Regions from separate parts of the Exiguobacterium sp. NPDC077395 genome, predicted to be linked through region 3. Evidence: riboswitches for the same ligand, from Rfam matches in the RefSeq annotation. Region 3 holds a riboswitch; each other region holds the start of a gene.

Region 1 (8,006 bases), 400 kb from region 3:
CGATCATATGCAACGAAAATGGCAAATCGGATTAGCTTCACTTTTCACTGGTTATTACGCAATCAGCTACTATGCTTTCAAACGGATGACTCGAGGGAAACGGAAAACACCGGAGATGTTACTTGCTCCATACACGGAAGAGGACCGTGCTTTCTATCATGATGTCCCATTTGAACACGTCTCCATACAGTCGAGGGACGATTTTCGACTCTATGGTCGAATTTATCGAAATGACGCTTCGACGAAATGGATTGTGTTTGTACATGGTTATACCGCTTCACATAGCTTCATGGCGCCTCATCTAGCCATGTTCCATCGTCTCGGATATAACTTGCTTGCTGTCGACTTAAGGTCACACGGGGAATCCGAAGGCGTTTATGCCTCTTATGGATATCATGAAAAAATTGATATGATTGATTGGGTCGAATGGTTGAAAACGAATGAAACAGTCGAACAAATCGGTCTTCACGGAGTCTCGATGGGTGCAGCGACGGTCCTTCAAACGACTCCGCTCACAGACGTCGATTTTGTCATCGCAGAATGTCCGTTTGACGATATGGGGCAATTGATGCGATACCAATTGAAGGAATTGCATCGGATACCGGCAGAGCTCTTCCTTCCCGGAATCAATTATTTCTTATGGTCTCGTGCCGGGTTCACCATGAAGCAAGTACAACCAAAAAAGGCCGTCACTGAAACGACGACCCCAATCTTATTCGTACACGGCTCAAAAGATGATTTTGTCCCGACGTGGATGTCAGTCGAGATGAACGCGTTGAACCGCCAAAACGATTTGCTCTTGATTGACGGAGCAGAACATACAGATTGTATGATCAAGGACGCCCCTGCATATGAAGACGCAGTCAATCGCTTTTTGCACCGACATGGATTGGTCCAGCAATCAAGTCAAGCAGTACATGCAAGACCATGACCGGCCATAAGACACCCATGCCTAAATATAGTAGACCGAGACCGAAACCGACAATGCCCGTCGTCAAGATTCCTTTGACGCCTTGATAGGCATGCGCGATGCCAAAGAGTGCTCCACCAATAAGTGCAAGAGTGATGTTCGACCCATCGATATATAGTGTGATCGTATAAAGTAGAACGCCTCTAAAGATGAACTCTTCAGTCACACCTGCTGTGACCGAGACGGCACTCCACTCCTGTTCCTCTTTCTTCGTTCTAGGCAGGAGAAGCTTTTCTAAATCAAGCTCATAGTAAGGACGCAGGACACCTCGTAGTCGGGATGAGGTCTTGACTAACAAATAAAAAACGAGTGTCACTGTGACGAGAATACATGATAGGAAAAAGACTTGCCACGCCTGTTCGTTGCCTGGTTCTGGCGAAAATGTCAAACCTATTTTCGATGGCGGTACTTGAAATAAAAAAATGAGAGCTACAATCAACAAGGTCAGTCCCCATGCTGATTTAACGGTTTGGTCGTATACCCACGTCCGTCCTTTCGTCTCAATCAATGGACGAATCAGTTTTGCGTTAAAGATTTGGACGACCAACATATACCCAATAATGGCTGTAAAAATCAATCGTTCGAGCATCCATATCCACTCCTGTCCTTCCTCTTAGCTATATGCTACACTATTCGGGTATTGTCTAAAAGCTAGGAGGCGGTATCTTGAAACGTATGATGCTGCGACTGACCGGTTTCATCATTGTACTCGTGCTTTTGCTCGGGGCAATTGGCTGGCTCGGTCAACATGATAAAGTAAACAATGGATTGTATCGAACCTATTATGGCGAGCACGGTGTACCGAACGCTAATCTCTCTGTGTATCAGGACGCCGCGGAGGCATATGACGTAGATTGGCGTCTGCTTGCTGCTGTACATCGCGTCGAGACGATCTTCTCACACAGTTCTTCGATGCGCTCCTCTGTTGGCGCAATCGGACCATTTCAATTTATGCCTCGCACTTGGCTAGGTTGGGAATATGATACGGATGATCAAAAAGGCGATGTTCCAGAAGACGAAGTCGATCTGACAGATCTGGCTTTAATCGATCAATACGGAGGTCTCGGGCGTGACGGAAATGGCGATGGCAAGGCAGACCCGCATAGTCTTGTTGATTCTGCCCATACGGCGGCGTATTATTTAAGTGAACACGGCGGGAAAAAGACGGATTCAGTCACATCGATACGGAACGCCATCTTCGAGTACAATCGAAGTGAGCAGTATGTCACTGATGTCATGACATACTATGAGAATTATGAATCAAGTGTGACGGTCATCCCGGATGAACGGAACACCTTCAGCCAACATGTCGCCTATTATACGATTCGATACGTCGAGTGGTTTAAGACACTCGGCTGATGCTTACATGAAAAAGTGAGGAATGGAAATGAATACGCATATAGAAGAAGTAACCATCCGCGTAAAATCGATTTTCAACGAAGACAAAACGAAACGTTATTTGCGAACGTATGAGTTTACGGATGTCGAGGATGGAGTGATTTGTGCCGTCATCATCTATTCACCGCGCATGAGCGATGCCTTTTTATCAGGTACGACAACGCAACGTGCTTATATGTTGATGCAAAATCATTTGTCGCAACCGATTCGAGAGATGCGTGTCATCAGTCTCGTGCCAACACTTGCCATCAATGATAATCTTCCCTACGTGGAATCGCAGCTCGACGAGACGAATTATCACTATGTCGAAGAGACGTTACAAGAGGTGGAGGCGAGCGGCGGGATGATCATCGTCGGTTGGGGCTCGCCTGGTCGATTGATGCACCATGCGACATCCTATAAATCGCTCTTTGCCGATTACGAGTCGAATATGTACTGTATCGGTACGACCGCTAAAGGTGAACCGCAACAAATTCGTATGGCCAACGAGAACACGGTACTCGAGGCGTTCAACAATGAATCGGTAAAACCAAAGTTTCGGATTGTGAAGGAAACGAAAAAGGAAGATGACTCCATGTGAGTCACCTTCCTTTTTTATATGCCCGCCCAGATGGCGATTCCAAATAACGTGAGTAATACACCTGACCAAACAAAATCACTTGATTTGACCTCAACCTTGTCATAAATCGTTCGTTTTCCACTCGTGAACCCTCTCGCTTCCATCGAAAAGGCGATGCGTTCTGCCCGTCGGATCGAACCTGCCAGGAGTGGCAACAGTAATTTTGGAACGTGCCGTAGGCGTCCCCATTTCGTGTTGAGCGAAATTTCTCGCAACTGATGTGCATATTGAAGTTGCTGTAGCTCACGCTGCAACAAAGGGATGAAGCGGAACCCGACAAGGGCACTATAGGCGATTGTTGGCGATAACTTCGCCTGTTGCATCAAACTCATAACGAATCGCTTTGAATCTGTTGTCATCATGAAAAGAAGGGAGAGGACCGTGAACGCCAGGACGCGAAGACTAAGGGCAACGGCGACACGTCTCTCTTCGATTGTGATGTCCTGACCGAGTATGGTCATCCACGTCTCTCCCTCAAGATTTTTCCCAAACACGAGCGTCGTCCAAAACGTGCCGAGCGCCGTGATGAGAAATGGGATTAAGAACAGCCCCCATCTTTTCCACGATACGTCTGTCGCCACCAGCTGAATCAGTAGCGTACCGACAATGATGACAAGCGGGGTCCATGGGTTGTAAAACAGTGCCAGACCGAACATGATGAGCGTTAATGTCACAAACTTAACCGTCGGATTCATGTCATGGAGTGACATCGTTCTCCCCTCCCTTGCAATCGATAATCAAGGAGCATCTCTGTGTTCTGCCATAGTTCATCCCCGAACGGTCCCGAAAGTTCCCCATCCTTCATCAAATAGAACGTATTGGCGATATTGACGAACGATAGGTCATGGGTTACGAACAGGATGGTCTGCCCTTGTTCCGCATGCCGCTTCATCAGCGCCTCGAGTGCATGGAGTGACGCTTCGTCCTGACCTGCAGTCGGTTCATCGAATGCAAGCAATTGCTTATTCGATAGCGACTGGATTCCAACTGCGAGCCTCCGTTTTTGACCATGGCTAAGGGATAACGGATGGAGGAATCTCTGATTATGAAGCTCCATGTCAGATAACACGGTCTCAATTGATGTTTCGTGACCAAACTGCAACTCTTGCTCAACGGAGTTCATAAAAAATAGATGTTCTGGTGATTGTGGCACGAGCCCGACCCGATGATCGTGTTCGGTTAAGCTTCTCAAAAATGTCGACTTCCCGCTCCCATTCGGTCCGAGAACGGCAATCACTTCTCCTGACCTGACATGAAGTAACGTTTCCTTAAGCTGAAACGAATCACGTCTGACCTCTTTAACCTTGTAGCGTTGAATAGCTGAGAGTGACGCGTTCGACTTCACGAATGCAAAATCCTCGACCGGACGGAATGATTCATGCCTAACGATACACCCTCGCTCTAACTCAATATGCCAGTCAAAGTAATCTCCCCATAGATGAGGACGATGCTCGACGACAATGACATTCAGATCTTTCATTTTGTCGAGCCATTTTACAAATTCTTGCGCGGTCACTGGGTCTAGATGCGTCAACGGTTCATCGAGCAGTAGCCACTGAGGCCTTCCGACTAAAGCGCAAGCGACAGCGATCCGCTGTTTCTGTCCGCCTGACAACGAATCAATTTTGCGGTTTCGATAATCACTCAACTGTAACGATTCGAGGATTTCCGTCACGCGTTGTTCGATGTCTGAGACAGGTGTCGACAAGTTCTCAAGTGTGAAAATCAGTTCTTCTTCCACCCGCTCCATGACAAATTGCGTATCCGGGTCTTGAAACACCGTTGCGACCTGCTGATTGATCTCGCCAGGTGCATAGTCGTCGTATGATCGTCCAAGTAGTTCGAGTCTACCATCAAGGATTCCGTCACAATTCTCCGGATAGAGACGGTTGAATAGCGCGAGAAGCGTCGATTTCCCGCTTCCGCTCGCCCCACTAAGAATCGTACGACCTTGACGGATTGAAACGGTCACGTCTTCAAGAATCGCCTCAGAACTCTCTGGGAATCGAAAATGAAGTGACTCTGTCTCAACCATGGACGTTCCCACTTCGTGAAATCGCATAACCGCGAAGTGATCCTGTCTTCAGCAATAGGTCACTGAGCAACTTCCCACCGATTCCAGCGATGACCATCCCACTGACGGCTCTCAGCCCGAACATCGTCGCCACATAGCCTGGCTCTAACATCGCGAACCCACTCATGAAATATGTATAGACGAAACTCGTGACAGCCGACCCAAATCCGGCCAGCATAAGAACCCATGGCTCATAACGTCTATAGCCCGTCATCGCAAAGACGGCTTCTGCCCCTAGACCTTGAACGATGCCGACCAAGATGATGCGTGGCCCAATGGCATTCCCAATCAACATCTCAATCGTTGCGGCCATCACTTCTGAGATGAATGCCGCCCCCGGTTTTCGAATGATGTATGCGGAAATAATCGATACGATAAACCAGATGCCAAAGATCCACTCGTAGGCGATGGGACCGATCAACCCTGCCCACAAGTTACCGATATGAACGAACAATAAATAGACGACCGCGAAGACAACAGATAGTACGGAGACAAGGACGACTTCTTTCAATTTCCACGATTTAAGCATGTCGCCCTCCATGTGACGGACTATTTACGCTGAACGTCACCGTCATGACAACGTGTCGGTTCTTTTCGCGCGTCCGCTTAAAGGCCGCCTCGTAGTATGAGAACACGTCATCTAAGTTCCCATGGATGCCTGATGCATAATGCATCGACTCGTTATAGACACCAGCCTGTTTTGCTTGTTCGATTTCCTCATAGATAAGCTCCATGTAATCGTCAGCACCCATCGGATAGAGTGCGAACTGCGATGACACATACTGGTCTCTTGATGCACCGTTTAATGGTTCGCTCGGAGCCTTGAGCATCTCATCTCCCGCCGAATCCCCTGGACAACCGACAGAGAACGTTCCGCTCATTGAGACATGCTTCCCTTCTTCCGAAGCAAGACTCAAGACCGTTCGAGCGACGTCAAACACATGCTCGACTCGTCCACGGATGACCGTCGACACGTCATCCGTATGTCTCCACACACCTGACAGATCCGTTCGTTTTAGTGCACCTTTGATTGTCCCGACAAAATCGTCTGTCATCGGGCTTAGTGTGAATCGAAACCCGACAATCGGACTCGTACCACATGATTCATTCATTCTATTTCCCCCTCTAAATGTGTTTGCATAAAAAAAGCCGCATTCATGAGAATGCAGCAACAAAATCTATACAAACTTGCATAGAGAAAGTGCCGCACTTCCTCACGCCAGTATTATCTGGATCGAGTTATAAGGGATCGGAGCCGTGCTCTCATCTCAGCCGAAGCACCCCTAGTGCAGTCTTAGATATGCGGTTACTTATGCAGTCACAGTATAGCGATGTTTTAATCTTTTGTAAACGGTCAATCTGAATATGTGACGTATTGACCCGTACCAGGGAGCGGGTCATGGAGCGTGTCCCACGATGTTTCCATCTCCTCATCCGTCAACAAGCAAGCGTCAAGTGAACGCTCTACAGTCTCCCGGTCCATTCGTTGACCGATGAGGACCAATTCGTTCTGTCGGTCTCCGTACGGTTCGATGTAGTCTTCGCGCAGTTCCGGTTCGGTTGCAAACATAGCCTCTCGTTCGCTCTCCGGAAGTGTCGCTAACCAACGCCCCGCATGTTCGAGCGTTGATGCATACCCAGCTTGTGAAAACAGACAAGCAAGGTCGTTTCGTGTCGCAATCCATAAGAAACCTTTGGCACGAACGATTTCTTCAGGGTAATGTTCCATCCAATTCATCAAACGCTCAGGATGGAACGGTCGGCGCCGACGGTAAACGAACGAACTGATGCCATACTCTTCTGTTTCCGGCGTATGTTCTTCCGACTCGAGTTCTTGAATCCAACCTGCAGCGCGCATCGCTTGGTCAAAATCGAACAACTGGACGTCTAGTAAGTCGTCTAACGCCACATTCGAGTAAGTCGACGTCAACAACCTAGCACTCGGGTTGAGCGTTCCCAGTAAGCCCTTCATCTCCTGCAGTTCTTCTTCAGATACCCGGTCCGCCTTGTTCAATACGATGATGTCCGCAAACTCGACTTGGTCGACGAGTAGGTCGACGACTTCACGCACGTCACCTGTATCGACGGCTTGTTGACGTTCCATGAGCGATTCACCGGAATTGAAATCTTTGAAGAAGCGGTACGCATCGACTACGGTGACCATCGCATCGATATAGACATGACTCGACAAATCGATCCCGAGCGCATCGTCGGCATACGTGAATGTCTGCGCAACGGGAATCGGCTCTGAAATCCCAGAAGACTCGATAATGATGCCATCGAGCTCGCGATCTTTCGTTAATTCATAGACAGCTGTCAACAAATCTTCTCGAAGCGTGCAACAGATGCATCCGTTCGAGAGCTCGACTAGCTTTTCATCCGTCCGGGAGAATCCTCCTTGCTCGATCAACTTTTCATCGATATTCAGTTCACTCATATCGTTCACGATGACCGCATATTTTTTGTGATCTCGGTTATGTAAGATGTGATTAAGCAGTGTCGTCTTGCCGCTACCAAGATACCCCGAGAGTACCGTAATTGGAATTCGTTTCATGATATATCCTCCATTTAAATCGTAATGATTACTTTTTATATAATGGAATGGGAACATCTTTTTGTCAACAAAAAAACACGCCACACGGACGTGTTTTCGAAGAAAGTATAATCATTCTTCCAACGCTCTTCGTTCTGCCTCTGAACGCGGGTAAGTATTCGCCTGCCATTCAGCCCGATAAATCGAGTCGAGTTGAGTCAATCCGACTTCATCCTCATCTTTGTCTGAATCGACGCTCGGCACCTCATCCCACTTCGGGTCGAGGTAAGAATGATCTTCTTCACGTGCTCGATTTTCTTGAATCTTTTGAATCCCCATCTTAACTGCTGCAGCAACTGCCAACCCAATACCTGCTCGAACCAACAGTCGTTTCACCATCGTATTTCCTCCT
Region 2 (8,006 bases), 1.5 Mb from region 3:
CTCTCTTAGATGAACATGGAAAAGTCGTCATTGAGAAGCCGAAATCGACTTCGTGAAATCGTGGAGTATAGAATCCATACAAAAAACCAGGCCGATCAGCCTGGTTTTTTGTATGGACCGTATTATGAGAAGAATGGTTTATACTCGCGACGTTCGTGCATGACCGACACCCATTGGAGGGTCGTGAACTCTTCGAGTACCCATTCGCCGTTGAAACGTCCGAGACCAGAGTTTTTCTCGCCTCCGAATGGCATGTGCGGTTCATCGTTGACCGACTGGTCGTTGACGTGAATCATGCCGGTTTCGACTTTTCGTGCGAAATTGGTCGCACGGTCAACCGAACCGTGGACGGCACCGCTCAATCCATACGGCAATTCATTCGAGAGACGGAGTGCCTCTTCGTCATCTTTAAACGACAGGATGACCGCAACTGGACCGAAGATTTCATTTTTCGCGAGTGGCATGTCATTCGTGACGCCACTGAGGACGGTCGGTTCGAGAACGTTGCCGTCGGCTGTCCCCCCAGTATGGACGGTCGCACCTGCATCGACGGTTTTCTCGATTTGCTCTAAGATACGATCGATTTGATCGTGATCGATGAGCGGACCGACTTGCGTGTCTTTTTCGTTCGGGTCGCCTGCTTTTAATTGTTTAACGCGCTCGACGTAACGTTCCACGAATTCGTCATGAATCGATTCGGCGACGAGGATCCGGTTTGTCGACATACAAATTTGCCCTTGATGGTAGAACTTGCTGTATACCGCTGATTCGACGGCACGATCGAGGTCGGCATCGTCGAGTACGACAAACACGTTGTTCCCACCGAGTTCAAGAGCGGTCTTCTTCAAGAGGCGACCCGCTTTCTCTGCGATTCCTTGACCAACCTCGGTTGAACCTGTGAACGAGATGAGACGCGGAATCGGATGTTCAACGATGGCATCGCCGATTTCAGACCCTCGTCCGACGACGATATTAAGTACGCCTTTTGGAAGTCCTGCTTCTTCAAAGAGCGATGCGAACAGAAGACCACCTGTGACCGGTGTCGCTGTAGCTGGTTTGACGACGACCGCATTCCCGGTCGCGAGAGCCGTCACGATTGAACGAACAGCCAAATGGAACGGGAAATTCCAAGGACTGATGATTCCGATGACCCCGAGTGGTTTACGGTAAACCCGATTTTCTTTGTTCGGCACGACCGAAGGTTTGATGAGTCCGTCCATACGGAATGGGAATGTCGCAGCTTCTTTGATGATGGCCATTGATGCGGCAAATTCGCCTTCTGCCTTGATCCGTGTACTGCCAGACTCTTTCACGAGCCAATCGACGATGAGTTCCTTGTTGTCCATCGTCACCTGGGCAAACTTCTCGATCAATTCCCGTCGTGCTTGCGGAAGCATGTCAGCCCAGTCCGTCTGAGACGCTTTGGCTGCTTCATAAGCACGATTCAAATCATCTTCATCCGCTGATTGAATCGAGAACAGTGTTTCGTTCGAGAACGGATTGACGTTGTCGATCGACTTCTCACTTGATCCGTTTACCCACTCACCATTGATGTACATTTTCGTAAAATCTGTATGCATATAGAACACTCCTTTGTTTTTCTTCACCATAGGAAGTATTCACTTATTTTATAAAAATAAACATCTTAATCGGTCGAGTGATTAGGTTTGAAGCATGACGTTTGAGACGGATAAGGGAAGTGGGGAGGTCTGTTAGCAAGAGTAGAAACATACCATTACTAGAACTCAAGTGTAGATTCATCCGTCGCCACTCTTTTGAAGTTCCTGAATACTTCCTGTACAGTTAGACGAAGAGAGGGGTTAGAAAGAAATATGAAACGTTATGAAGCAATTTTATTTGATATTGACGACACGTTGCTAGACTTTAAACAAAGTGAGCACGTTGCGTTAGAACAATTACTCGCATCCTACAATGTCCGGATGACGGATGAAGTGAAGGCTCGGTATGTCGACATTAACAGTGGCCTGTGGCGCGCATTTGAGCGCGGCGAAGTAGACCGGGAGGAAGTACTCGTCGGTCGTCACACGAAACTGTTCGATTCGCTCGGACTCACGGTCGACGGTCCGCAAGTCGAACAGCAGTATCGGGACTACTTACATGCAGGCGTACACATGGTCGATGGCGCGTTAGAGATTGTCCAAACGCTGAGCGCGGACTATCCGCTCTATATCGTCACAAACGGTGTGACGGAGACGCAATTCAAACGGTTAGAGTCATCGGGACTATTGCCGTACTTCCAAGATGTCTTCGTATCGGATGCGACCGGCTCGCAAAAACCGATGAAGCCGTTCTTTGACTACGTCTTTGATCGAATCCCGAACGTAAAGCCAGAGAAGGGCTTAATCATTGGCGACTCAGTCACGGCAGACATCGCAGGTGGGCGGATGTACGGCCTAGATACATGTTGGTTCAATCCGAATGAAGTGGCCGCGACGATGGAGTCGACGTACGAGATTCGACATTTAAACGAGTTGAAATCACTTCTCTAAGTTCAAGCCGGATTTAGTGAATGAGACGGCAAACGATTCGGTAGTTGTGCGAGTACTTCTGGATAGAGCGTGACCTCTCGAAGACGGTCGAGTTTTTGCCAACGATAGATGAGGTGGTCTCCTTCAGGTCCATAAAAGTCTACTTCTTGGAGCGGGAGATCACCGTCTACATAAAAATAGAGACCGATTTCATGAAACGGCTGTTCGTTGTAGGTAAATAAATTCTCGTGGACGAAGGCGAACGTGGTATCGGTCACGCACATATCCAATTCTTCATGTAGCTCGCGTGCGAGGGCGGTTGCGGCTTCTTCACCGAGCGTCACGCGACCGCCAGGCAGTGCCCAAAAGTCATCCCGGATATTTCGGTGAATCAATACGTGTCCGTCTTTCACGAAAATACCGGCGACGCGGTAATTGAAGACGCCTTGTTCAGTCGGGAATACGAGGTCCATCTATATCACTTCCAATCTTTGTCATATGTTCTAGTATACCTGAAGGAGGGATATTATGTTTCAACCACATACGCAATATCGAGACGAAGATTTCCGCGACGTGACACTCCGTGACGAAGAGCTGTCACACGTCACGTTCGAGAACTGCCGCTTCACATACGTCGATGCGACGGAACTACAAACGGAACGCTGTCAGTTCATCAACTGTGATTTTACCGATTCGAAATGGAATGCGTCCCGTCATATCGGCAGCTCATTTTTGAACTGTCAGTTCCATGGTGCCAATTTGTTCACGAGTGAGTTTGAGCAATGTAAAATGACGGGGTCTTCCTTTGAGGAGAGCCAGTTTGAAGGCGTCCATGTCACAGAAGGGGACTGGTCATTCGTCAACCTTCGTCACGTGTCTCTTAAGAAAATGGATTGGTCCCACGTTCGTTTGGTTGAGGCGGACCTATACGGTGCTGATTTGACCGAGACGGTTTGGCATCAGGCGGACTTGTCACGAGCGACACTTCAACATGCGGTGTGCCGTGGTGCTGACTTCAGAGGAGCACTTGTCGACGGGGTTGATTTTTCAAACGTGACGTTACAACAAACAAAACTAGACGCGATGCAGGCAATCCAAGTCGCGCGCTCATTGGGGGCGATTATAGAATGAAACCGGAACAAATTATTGAACAGTTGATTGTGTTCGCAAAAGAACGTGAATACATCCGAACGGTCGTCTTGAACGGCTCGCTCGTCAATCCGAATGTACAAGCGGACGCGTATCAGGATGTCGATCTCACTTTTTACGTAGAAGATGTAAAAGCGGTTGCGACCGATCGCTCATGGATCGATATGTTTGGAGAAGTCTTGATCATGCAGACACCTGAAACGTCTGATCCCGAACGACATGTTTCATTTTTGGTGCAGTATGTAGACGGACATCGTATTGATTTGACGATTCGAAGCACCGAGCAACTTGAAGAGATGCTCGAAGCCGATTCGCTCAGTCAGATCGTGTTCGACCGAGATCATCACCCGAGTGTGACACCGTCAGACAACACATACCGTGTGACACGCCCGTCTGTTGACGAGTATGCGGCTTGTTGGAATGAGTTTTGGTGGGTATCACTCTATGTTGTCAAAGGAATCAAGCGACATCAGGTGTTATACGCGCTCGATCACCTCGACATCATGCGGAATATGCTCCGTCAGATGATGGAATGGAACATCGGCTATGCGACGAACTTTTCTGTGAATCTCGGGAAATCGGGTGACGGGATGCGAGAGCATTTACCGGAAGAGTTGTGGGAGATGCTCACGGCGACGTATGCCTCGGCTGAGCTGAGCGCGATTGAAGACACGCATGACCGCCTGCAATCACTCTTCTTCTTTTGCGCGCAGCGTGTCGCGGAACAAGGTGATTTCGTCTTCCAGGAAGAAGAAGCCAGACGCGTCCGTGCCGCATGTGCAACACTTCGACATTCGAACGATTAATGAGGCCGTGAGCCGGGAAACGCTCCTTATAGAGAAAGGAGCGTTTTTTCATGAACCCATATACGACATTTATTGCTCTTCTAGTCGGAAGTCTTGTCCTCTTTGTCGGCATTCGCTTAAAAAAATGGCCAATCATTTTGGTTGCGATGCTCCCCCTTGGTCTCGTCGCATTTAATATGTTCTTACTCATCACGGGGCGCTAGGACATGTTCACTTGTCTTTTTGATACATCGATTTGATGAAGAAGGCACTCGGTAACAAAATGCCGATGGCGCCTTCGATGATGGCGAATAATCGGGTCAAACCAATCGGCAACAAATCACCAAATCCGATTGATAATAAAGTGACCCCGCTGAAATACAGGAGGTTTTCCCAAGTCGGTTCAACGGCATTCATGGATTCGAGTGAAGTCACAAGAATGACTGAATCACGAGACAAAGCATAATAAATCAATGTGAATCCTAACATGACACCAAGTAGGCTAACGAACAACTGAGCGAACAATCTCCCGTCAAATCCTGTTTGCTTGTACGTTTGACGTTTGAAAAACCAAAACACGTTCAAACTGATGAAGAGTAACGCAATGGTTAATAAAATCGTATTCAATCCGGACACATCCTTTTCATGTAAATGAGTTCATTTATCCATTCCCGAAGCGAAGAATGAAAAACAGAATCGGAAAAGGTTTGCAATTGATGAAAAGATTGATAGAATGTGGTCGAAGACGACTGAATTTCATAATGTTTGCCACTAGGGGAGTCGCGTCACGCGGCTGAGATGGACAAGGTCCAGACCCTTCGAACCTGATCTAGTTCACGCTAGCGTAGGGAAGTGGGCGAGACGACTCATATGGCTTCACCTAGATATGACAGTTCGAGACGCCGCTTCCGTTATGGGAGGCGGCGTCTTTTTATCTGTTATAAGGGGGAGTTATTATGAAATTTACAGATCACTTACGTCAGGAAGCAGATGGATTGTTTGAAGCAAGCTTTCATCATCCGTTCGTCCGTTCACTCGGAGAAGGAACGCTCGATGAGAAGAAGTTTAGACATTACGTCATGCAAGACTCGTATTACTTGAATCAATTCTCGAAAGTCCAGGCCAAAGGGGCGACGCTTGCCCCGACGATGGAACTATCGAGTCGCTTTTTGACACATGCCTTACACACGATTGAGGCGGAACTCTCACTTCATCGTGAGTTCTTTACGATGCTCAACGTGACGGATGTTGAACTGGCGACATTCGAGCCGGCACCGACCGCTTACGCGTATGCGCTTCATATGCAACAGGCGGGGCCGACTCTCGGTGACGTATTGGCGTCAATCCTTCCGTGTTATTGGGTGTATTACGAAATCGGTGAACGTTTAAAAGACAAACGACCCGATCATCCGATTTATTCAGCTTGGATTGCGACGTATGGTTCGGAGTGGTTCCGTGAGTTGGTGGAAGAACAGATTGATCGGTTGGATGAATTGGCTGGACAAGCGACAGAAGAAGAACGGCTTCGTTACACAAAACTCTTCTTGAAGAGTTGCTATTACGAAGTCGCCTTCTGGGAAATGGCATGGACGCTTGAATCTTGGACATTGTCTCAGGAGGTCAACCAATGAGACATGAGATTTGGAGCGAGATTCGAAAGCAGGCACCGTTGATCCACAACATCACAAACACGGTCGTCGCCAACTTTTCGGCGAATGGACTGCTCGCCATCGGTGCCTCTCCCGTCATGGCAGATGCGATTGAAGAAGTGGCAGAGATGACATTTGTGAGCGATGCGCTCGTGTTAAACATCGGAACACTCGGTACGATGACGGAGGCGACGATGATTCGTGCGGGGCAGGCGGCGAATGAAGCGGGATGTCCGGTCGTGCTCGATCCGGTCGGTGTCGGGGCGACGTCGTTCCGTCGGGATGTCGTCGAGCGAATCCTTCGCCACGTCCGTGTATCGGTCATTCGTGGGAATGCAGGAGAAATCGCGACATTGATTGGCGTTGATTGGACAGCACGAGGCGTGGATGCGGGTGACGGGGCGTATGAACCAAGCCAATTGGCACTCGAAGCGGCGAAACGATATGGATGTGTCGTGGCCGTGACCGGAAAAGAGGATATGGTCAGCGATGGAAGTGTCGTCATAGAAGTTCATGGTGGGACGAAACGGATGACTGATACGACCGGTACGGGATGCTTACTCAGTGCGGTCGTCGGAGCATGTCTAGCGGTCGAAAAGAATGCACTCAAGGCGACGGTGACAGCCGTATCAGGATATGCCTATTGCGGGGAGTTGGCGAGTGAACGGGCAGAAGGACCAGGAGATTTTCCGATTCACTTTTTAAATGCCCTCCATCAATTGACGCAATATACAATCCCGACGAATCGAATCGAGGTGTCGACCTCATGAGACCACAAGTATTGACGATTGCAGGATCTGATTCAGGGGGCGGAGCTGGTATTCAAGCCGACTTAAAAACGTTTCAAGAGCTCGGTGCGTTCGGGACAAGTGTACTTACCGCCATCACAGCCCAGAATACACTCGGCGTGCATGGAATTGAAGCGATTTCCCCGGAAATGATCACTCGGCAAATCGATGCAGTGGCCAATGACTTTCAGATTACAGCTTGTAAGACCGGCATGTTGGTAGATGCGGAGCGGATTGAAGCGGTAGCCGTAGCACTTGAACGTCATCGTTTCCAACACGTCGTCGTCGATCCCGTCATGGTAGCGAAAGGGGGCGCTTCTCTGTTGCAAGATAGCGCGGTCGAGGCACTTCGGACGAAGCTGTTGCCACATGCGACGGTCGTGACGCCAAATATCCCTGAAGCAGAGGTATTGGCCGGAATCGAGATTCGAACGGAGGCAGATCAGATGAAGGCCGCTCAATTGATTCGTGCACTCGGTGTCGATGTCGTCATCATCAAAGGTGGACATATGGGAGGTGTGAAGGCCGTCGATTTGATTGTGTCCGAATCTGAAGTGTTTCAAGTGAGCGCACCCCGCGTTCGGACGAAAGACACACATGGAACGGGATGTACGTTCTCTGCAGCTTTGATGGCTGAGCTGGCATACGGAAAGACACTTCGTCAAGCTGTCGTGGACGCGAAGCAATTTATCCATCAGGCGATCACGCATGGATTATCGATTGGACAGGGGCATGGACCGACAAATCATTGGGGACATCGTTTAGCGAAAGAAGAGGTGGTTACCGTTGACGTCATGTACGAAACAAGCGCTCGCTAAGCAACTTCGTCTTTATTTTGTGTGTGGGACGACGGATACATCTGATTTGGTGGGAACACTCGAAACGGCACTTCGATGTGGTGTGACATGTTTTCAATTTCGCGAAAAAGGTAAAGATGCATTGTATGGAGATGAAAAAGAAGCAATGGCGAAGGCGCTCCAACAGGTATGTCGACAATCGAATGTTCCATTCATCATCAATGACGATGTGGACTTGGCAATCTCGATTGATGCAGACGGTGTGCATGTCGGACAAGACGACTTGCCTGCCGAGTGGGTCCGTGCAAAGTTAGGACCTGACAAATGGTTAGGGGTGTCCGTCCATACG
Region 3 (8,006 bases):
CATGACGAGATTTTAAACCGAACCGTCGCCATCAAGGTGTTGCGATCTGAATTCTCACATAACGAACAATTTATACGTCGGTTCGAGCGAGAAGCCCATGCGGCTACGAGTCTGAACCATCCGAATATCGTCGCCATCTACGACGTCGGCGATGAAGATGATCTATACTATATCGTCATGGAGCACGTCGATGGCGTGACGTTAAAACAATATTTGCAGGAAGAATACATATCTGTCGATGAGGCGTTGCGCATCATGGGGCAGATTTGTGATGCGATTGATCACGCCCATGCGAACCGAATCATTCACCGGGATATCAAGCCACAGAATATGATGATCGATCAGCATGGAAACGTGAAGGTGACCGATTTTGGGATTGCTGTCGCGATGTCGAATGCGACGTTGACGCATACGATGTCTGTCCTCGGTTCTGTCCATTACTTTTCACCTGAGCAAGCTCGTGGAAAATTTGCGGATGAAAAATCGGACATTTACTCGCTCGGTGCGGTTCTTTATGAATTGTTGACGGGTCGTGTACCGTTCATCGGCGAGACGCCGGTCGCGGTCGCTCTTCAACATTTGCAAGATGACCCTATTCGGCCGATGGACTTAAATCCAAATATTCCACAAGCGCTTGAGAACTGTGTCATGCAAGCCTTGTCAAAATCACCGGGTGCCCGACATGCATCGGTCGCAGCCTTTAAAAAAGATTGCATGACCGCATTGAGCCGTGAACGTGCCAATGAACCGAGACGACTCTCCGCAAATCAAGACGAGTTCGACCAGACGCTCGTCATGGCACCGGTCGTGTCGGAAGAAAAACAAGATGTGCCCGTGACACCAACATCGGTCACGCCACCAAAAGAACAGGAACCGGAAGAGGTACCTGTGAAAAAGAAGAAACGAAAATGGTGGATTTGGATTCTACTCATCGTTCTATTGATTGGTGGAAGCATTGCCGCTTACGTGGTCGCTGATGAGATGTCGCGTTCCGTCGTGCCGGATGTCGTCGGTATGAGTATCGGGGATGCGACGACAGAGCTTGAAGCTTCGGGGTTTGTCGTCGAAGTGACAGAACGGGCGAGCGATGATATTGCGGAGGGTGAGGTCATTTCGCAAAATCCGCAAGAAGGACGTAAGCCGAAACGCGGAACGACCGTGACGATTGTCGTATCGGCTGGAAAAGAAACAGTCGAAATGCCGAATGTAGAAGGTCTCTCGCAAACTGCTGCGGAACGTATGTTGAAAGACTTAGCATTCAGCGACCTTGAAATTAAAACAGAAGCTTCCGAAACGGTGAATAGCGGAGACGTGATTTCCCAATCGGTCGATCCAGGTGAAGAGGTCGTTCCTTCAGAGGTGACGGTCACACTCGTCGTGTCGACAGGGAGCAACAAAGTGGAACTATCGAACCTGGCAGGATATACGTTCGACGAAGCATCTATTTATGCTGAACAGAACAAACTGAAAATCGTGAAGCGGGATGAATTTTCGACAAGTGTTCCAAAAGGTCAAATCATCCGTCAACTTCCGACAGCCGGGACAGCAGTCGACCCGGGAACGGAGCTCACGGTCATCGTATCGGAAGGTGTTGAACCGACTGATATTTCGATTGAACGTGAAGTGACCGTAGAAGTCGAACAACCGGACAAAGACAAGAAGCCGAAGACGGTCGAAGTCGTGATTCGTACGGTTGACGCACGTGGTGAGATTGAGGTGCTTCGTGATCAAATCACAGAGACGACAACGTATTCGTATACGCTCGTCATTGCCCCTGACGAAGTCGGGACGGCGACGATTGAAGTCGATGGTGAGATTGTCCGAACAGATTCAGTCACATATGCACAAGCTGAAGAGGCACAATAAAGAGGTGACGGTGTCGTCACCTCTTTTTTAAAGGAGGTAGTCATAATGAAAGGAACAATCATTCGCCTTCAAGGCGGGTTTTACGATGTGATGACCGAGACGAATCAAGAGATTCGTTGTCGGGCCAGAGGAAACTTTCGAAAGCGCAACATCTCACCGGTCGTCGGCGATGATGTGGTGATTCAAGATCAAGAAGATGGGACCGGCTATATTTTAGAGGTGGAAGAGCGTCAAAACCACCTCGTTCGCCCGCCGATTGCCAATATCGATCAGGCGTTCCTCCTCTTTTCAGTAAAAGAACCGGCGTTTTCGTATCATTTGCTCGACCGTTTCCTCGTCCTCATCGAGTCAAAGCAAATTCATCCAATCATCGTCTTGACGAAGATGGACTTGCTCGATGAACATGAAGTCGAGCCGATACAAGAAGCGATTGCACGTTATCGCGCCATCGGGTATGACGTGATTGAGACATCGACGGAGCATGCTCACGGAGTCGATGAAGTGCGCGGTCTTTTCAAAGAGAAGACGAGTGTCTTCGCCGGCCAGACCGGTGTCGGAAAAAGTTCGTTACTTAACGCCGTCGCGCCAGAGCTCGAGTTGGCGACAGGGGAAATCTCTAAATCACTCGGTCGAGGAAAGCATACGACGCGTCACGTGACGTTAATTCAATTAGCGGACGGTCTTGTTGCCGACACACCTGGATTTTCAAGCTTGGAGTTTCCTCAAGAACTTGAGGCAGACGAACTCAGATGGTGCTTCCCTGATTTCGTGGAACGCCATGACGATTGTAAGTTCCGCGGATGTGCTCACCTGAATGAACCGGGATGTGCCATCAAACAAGCCGTTGAAAATGGTGAAATCGCTTCAACACGATACGAGAATTATGTTACCTTTATGGAGGAGTTAAACGATCGAAAACGGAGGTATTGACAGATGATTAAAATTGCACCATCTATTTTAGCGGCCGACTTTGCCAATTTGGAGGCGGAAGTGAAAGCTGTCCAAGAAGCGGGAGCGGACTATATCCATTTTGACGTCATGGACGGACAGTTCGTGCCGAACATCTCGATTGGTCTACCGGTCCTCGCAAGCTTGCGTAAAAAATCAGACATGGTCCTCGATGTGCATTTGATGATTGACCAACCGGAACGCTATGTCGAAGACTTCGTGAAAGCGGGAGCAGACATCGTGACCGTTCACGTGGAAGCGACGAACCATTTGCATCGCGTCTTGCAACAAATCAAAGCGGCTGGCGCAAAATGCGGAGTTGTCTTGAACCCGCATACACCGCTCTCGACGATTGAGCACGTGCTTGCGGACGTCGACATGGTATTGCTCATGACCGTCAACCCAGGGTTCGGGGGACAAGCCTTCATCGAATCGGTCGTACCGAAAATTTCAGCACTCAGCCAACTTCGCCAAGACCGTCAGCTTGATTTTGAGATTGAAATCGATGGTGGTGTCAACGCGGAAACGGCAAAACGTTGCATCGATGCAGGGGCTGATGTCCTTGTTGCGGGATCAGCCATCTACAATCAACCTGATTATAAAGCAGCCATCGATAGCATTCGTGGCGCATCTCGTGTATAATCAACGATAGAACAACAAGATAGAGTCGCAAGGGGTGTCACATCATGTGGCTGAGAGGCATACGCTAACCCTTTGAACCTGTTCCGTTCACACGGACGTAGGGATGTGGCGAAAATGCACGTTGCGAATCCAAGCAGCATGGCGTTTACGTCATGCTGCTTTTTGTCGTTCAACAAAATAAAGGAGGAAGAAAGATGAAATCACGTTTCAAATTACAAGCGCTCATTGAAATTTCATTGTTTGCGGCGCTAGGGCTCATTTTTGATTTGCTCATTCCATATCGCTTGCCACAAGGAGGGTCAATCAGTTTAGCGATGCTCCCAATCTTTGTGATGGCATTCCGTCACGGACTAAAAGGTGGTCTCGCGACAGGTGCCCTCGTTGGGACACTCCAACTCTTGTTCGGTGCCTATATTTTCACGCCCGTACAATTCTTGCTCGATTATACGGTCGCCTATGGCCTTGTCGGTATGGCCGGAGTGTTCGCGGGGCGTGTGAAACATGCTGCGAGTCAAGGCGCGACGAAGACGCTTGCCACTTATTTAGTACTCGGGGCGCTCCTTGGGTCGATGTTACGATACGCGGCACACGTCATCTCGGGAATTGTCTTTTTTGCTGAATATGCAGAAGGTCCGGTCGTCGCCTATTCACTCGGCTATAATGCTACGTACATGGCACCATCCTTCGTCATCTCAGCCATCGTGTTAGTGCTCCTCTTCACGACAGCACCACGTTTCACACGTGTGGCGACACGGGATCTCCGTCAATGAATATATTGATCGTCGCGGCGAGTCCGGAACCCATTCCAGACTTACCGCGTGATGCCGATTTTGTCATCGGAGTTGATGGCGGATATCAAAGGTTATTAGATGAAGGGATCATGCCAGACGTCGTGGTCGGTGACTTTGATTCGTTCAAAGGATTGCCGCCTGATGAGGCGCTACGCTATCCTTCGGAGAAAGACGTGACGGACTTAGAGATTGCACTAGCGTTCGCGAGAGAACGCGGGGCGACACGGATGGATGTATATGGTGGCTTAGGCGGACGCATCGATATGACGTTTGCGAACGTCGGCTTACTTGAAGCGTATCCGGAGATGGTTCTTCACGGAGAAGGTCAAACGGTTTATCTCGTGAGAACAGGTAACGAGGTGATCATGAAACGAGACGGGTACTATCTTTCCTTCATGCCTTGGAAGACGGCCACGATCTCGATTGAAGGTGTCAAATATCCACTCGACCATCATGAGGTCAAGAGTGGGGAGGCATTGACGATTTCGAATGAATGGACCGAAGCGTCTGCCCGATTGACGGTCCATCAAGGAATGGTTCTTGTCATGATCATCAAAAAATAAGCAAAAAAAAAATCCCATCGGCGAATGCCGCTGGGATTTATTCGTTCGTGTATAAGTATTATACGCGTTCAACGAGACCTGATTTAAGTGCGCGAGCTGAAACCCAAACGCGTTTCGGTTTACCGTCAACGAGAATACGAACTTTTTGTACGTTTACACCCCAAGTACGTTTTGTCTTGTTGAGTGCGTGCGAACGGTTGTTACCTGATTTAGGTGATTTACCTGTTACGTAGCATTTACGTGCCATGCGTTTCCCCTCCTTTTTTATGTGGGTTCGTCCTAATAGACACTCGTTTATATTAGCACGGCTTTTTTCCCGATGCAACTAGAAAATCGTACCATGACAAGAAAAAAACTTGACATTACTCTCAAGGATTTGAATAATGAATGAGGTTATCGCGTTAATTGACCGAGTTTCTGGAGCAGGTTCTTTTAATAACTAGGTACTTATTGTAGAATGTACATTAGGAATCATTCCGAATAAAGGAGGCTACTCCATATGGCAATTGAAATGAAGACAACATATGGCAATATTGACATCACAAGTGACGTCATCGCGACACTCGCAGGTGGTGCGGCGATGGAATGCTTCGGTGTGGTCGGCATGGCTTCACAAGCACAATTAAAAGACGGCATTGCTGAATTGTTAAAACGTGAAAATTACGCGCGTGGTGTCGTCGTACGTCAAGAAGACGAAGACGTACATATCGACATGCACATCATTGTAAGCTACGGAACGAAAGTATCTGAAGTTGCATACAACGTGCAGAGCCGAGTGAAGTATACGCTCGGAGAAACTTTAGGATTAAACGTTTCGTCGGTAAATATATTCGTTCAAGGCGTTCGTCTGACGAATGACTGACGAAAACGGAGGAGGATTTGGTGTGGGTTTAAAACGTTTAGATGGATTGGCGCTCTCAAACATGATCGCGAACGGAGCGGCCAACTTGAGCCAAAACGCGGATTATGTAGATTCGCTTAACGTCTTCCCGGTTCCAGACGGAGATACGGGAACGAACATGAACTTGACGATGACATCGGGTGCGAAAGAAGTAGCAGCGATGAACTCATCAGATATCGCAGAGGTGTCATCAAAGTTTGCTCGTGGACTACTGATGGGAGCACGTGGAAACTCAGGCGTTATTTTAAGTCAGTTGTTCCGTGGATTCGGTAAAGCAGTTGAAGGCAAAGCGGAATTGACAACGGTTGATTTTGCAGAGGCGCTCAAGCGCGGTGTCGACACGGCATACAAGGCGGTTATGAAACCGGTTGAAGGAACGATTTTGACGGTTGCTCGTGAAGCGGCCGACGAAGCGCTCCTTGCGTCAGAGTCGACAAGTGATTTCACTGAATTTATGAAACGTGTCATCGTAGAAGCGAAAGCATCGTTAGACCGTACACCGGACTTGTTGCCGGTATTAAAAGAAGTCGGCGTCGTCGACTCAGGCGGTCAAGGTCTTCTCGTCATCTACGAAGGATTCCTTGCAAGCCTTGAAGGGAAAGAACTCGAGAAACCACATGCGCCTGTCATGGATGCGTTGATCGAGGCAGAGCATCATGCTCATGCGGCACAAGGATTCATGTCAACAGAAGACATCGAATTCGGCTACTGTACGGAGATCATGGTTCGTTTCCAAGACGATAAGTTAAAGGATACGCCGTTCAATGAAGACGCATTCCGTAACGAATTGTCAGAACTAGGAGATTCTCTCCTTGTCGTCGCGGACGAAGAACTCTTAAAAGTTCACGTTCACGTCGAGACTCCAGGTGAGGTCATCACGAAAGGTCAGCGTTTCGGTGAACTCGTTGCAGTCAAAATCGAGAACATGCGTCAACAGCACTCGACAATTCTCGAAGAAGAACACGGCGCAAATCAGCACGGTGTTCAACAAGCCGAGAAGCCAAAAGCACCATTTGCAATCGTAACGGTGGCAATGGGTGAAGGCGTCAGTGAATTGTTCCGTTCGCTTGGAGCGGCACATGTCATCGAAGGTGGTCAGACGATGAACCCATCGACAGAAGATATCGTTAAGGCGATTGAATCTGCACATGCGGAACATGTCTTTATCTTCCCGAACAACTCGAACATCATCATGGCTGCTGAGCAAGCGGCATCTGTCGCACCATGCGGCGTCTCTGTCATCCCGACGAAGACGGTCCCACAAGGTCTTGCGGCGGCAATCGCCTTCAACCCAGAGGCGGATGTCGAGATGAACGAGCAAGCGATGAAAGCGGCTGCCGCGACTGTGAAGTCTGGTCAGGTCACTTACGCTGTTCGTGATACGAGCATCGATGGTGTGGAAATCAAGAAAGACGAGCATATGGCGATTGCGGAGAAGAAAATTGTTTCTTCATCGACGTCAAGCCTCGAAGCGGCTAAGAAGTTGGTCGATGCACTCGTCGAAGCAGACGATGAAATCATCACGATCTTAACAGGTGAAGGTTCATCTGAATCAGACGTGGAAGCGTTGACGTCATATATCGAATCTGTAAATGATGAGATTGAGATTGAAGTTCACGACGGCAAACAACCGCTTTACTCTTATATTTTTAGTGTAGAATAAGCTGTTTCAAATCCCTACCTTCTGTATAATGAAGGTAGGGATTTTTGAAAGGGGGAAAATGAAGTGAAATATCGTAGTGTGTTTGACATTATTGGTCCTGTCATGGTCGGGCCGTCGAGTTCGCATACGGCCGGTGCCGCACGCATCGGGCTGATGGCAGGGAAGTTATTCGGGAGAACACCACGCACCGCACGCATCACGTTTTACGGATCGTTTGCGGACACGTATCGGGGTCACGGTACGGATGTCGCGATTGTCGGTGGAATCATGGGATTTGATACGTTTGACTTGCGGATTCCACAGGCTTTAGACATCGCCCGCGAAAAAGGAATCGAGGTCATCTTTGAGACGAGTGACTTGTTGACGGATCATCCGAATACAGCGCGTGTCTTGCTCGAAGATGAGTTCGGGACATTTGAAATCGTCGGGATTTCAATCGGTGGGGGAACGATTGAGATTACGGAACTGAATGGGTTCCCGTTGAAATTGACAGGTGGGGGACCTGCGCTTGTCGTCTTGCATCATGACCGATTCGGTGCCATCGCTGCAGTGACTGGCGTTTTGGCAAACCATCAATTGAACATCGGGCATATGGAAGTGAGTCGTCACGAAAAAGGAATGCAAGCGTTGAT

The links. A riboswitch is a leader RNA that binds a small molecule or an ion and turns the genes downstream of it on or off. The one in region 3 is predicted to bind thiamine pyrophosphate.
Region 1: linked by a shared signal. The riboswitch ahead of ACQKD4_RS06090 (YkoF family thiamine/hydroxymethylpyrimidine-binding protein) and the one ahead of thiT (energy-coupled thiamine transporter ThiT) in region 3 are both predicted to bind thiamine pyrophosphate.
Region 2: linked by a shared signal. The riboswitch ahead of tenA (thiaminase II) and the one ahead of thiT (energy-coupled thiamine transporter ThiT) in region 3 are both predicted to bind thiamine pyrophosphate.

The regions. Positions count from the first base shown of each region.
Region 1 is NZ_JBNNHU010000001.1:1,183,798-1,191,803, reverse strand. It holds gene ACQKD4_RS06125 (alpha/beta hydrolase) at 8-931, shown strand; gene ACQKD4_RS06120 (CPBP family intramembrane glutamic endopeptidase) at 864-1,559, opposite strand; gene ACQKD4_RS06115 (lytic transglycosylase domain-containing protein) at 1,646-2,329, shown strand; gene ACQKD4_RS06110 (DUF1643 domain-containing protein) at 2,358-2,948, shown strand; gene ACQKD4_RS06105 (energy-coupling factor transporter transmembrane component T family protein) at 2,963-3,697, opposite strand; gene ACQKD4_RS06100 (ABC transporter ATP-binding protein) at 3,679-5,022, opposite strand; gene ACQKD4_RS06095 (ECF transporter S component) at 5,015-5,590, opposite strand; gene ACQKD4_RS06090 (YkoF family thiamine/hydroxymethylpyrimidine-binding protein) at 5,583-6,173, opposite strand; TPP riboswitch at 6,256-6,356, opposite strand; gene ACQKD4_RS06085 (GTP-binding protein) at 6,416-7,615, opposite strand; gene ACQKD4_RS06080 (hypothetical protein) at 7,727-7,993, opposite strand; gene ACQKD4_RS06075 (SMP-30/gluconolactonase/LRE family protein) at 8,006-8,006, opposite strand, start outside.
Region 2 is NZ_JBNNHU010000001.1:46,605-54,610, forward strand. It holds gene ACQKD4_RS00320 (DUF6440 family protein) at 1-56, shown strand, start outside; gene ACQKD4_RS00325 (aldehyde dehydrogenase family protein) at 123-1,580, opposite strand; gene ACQKD4_RS00330 (YjjG family noncanonical pyrimidine nucleotidase) at 1,833-2,510, shown strand; gene ACQKD4_RS00335 (NUDIX hydrolase) at 2,513-2,962, opposite strand; gene ACQKD4_RS00340 (pentapeptide repeat-containing protein) at 3,018-3,620, shown strand; gene ACQKD4_RS00345 (aminoglycoside 6-adenylyltransferase) at 3,617-4,444, shown strand; gene ACQKD4_RS00350 (hypothetical protein) at 4,495-4,647, shown strand; gene ACQKD4_RS00355 (ion channel) at 4,655-5,059, opposite strand; TPP riboswitch at 5,187-5,291, shown strand; gene tenA (thiaminase II) at 5,380-6,054, shown strand; gene thiM (hydroxyethylthiazole kinase) at 6,051-6,842, shown strand; gene thiD (bifunctional hydroxymethylpyrimidine kinase/phosphomethylpyrimidine kinase) at 6,839-7,678, shown strand; gene thiE (thiamine phosphate synthase) at 7,647-8,006, shown strand, end outside.
Region 3 is NZ_JBNNHU010000001.1:1,583,082-1,591,087, reverse strand. It holds gene pknB (Stk1 family PASTA domain-containing Ser/Thr kinase) at 1-1,866, shown strand, start outside; gene rsgA (ribosome small subunit-dependent GTPase A) at 1,909-2,796, shown strand; gene rpe (ribulose-phosphate 3-epimerase) at 2,800-3,456, shown strand; TPP riboswitch at 3,477-3,577, shown strand; gene thiT (energy-coupled thiamine transporter ThiT) at 3,651-4,226, shown strand; gene ACQKD4_RS08180 (thiamine diphosphokinase) at 4,223-4,810, shown strand; gene rpmB (50S ribosomal protein L28) at 4,869-5,057, opposite strand; gene ACQKD4_RS08170 (Asp23/Gls24 family envelope stress response protein) at 5,310-5,672, shown strand; gene ACQKD4_RS08165 (DAK2 domain-containing protein) at 5,695-7,374, shown strand; gene sdaAB (L-serine ammonia-lyase, iron-sulfur-dependent subunit beta) at 7,438-8,006, shown strand, end outside.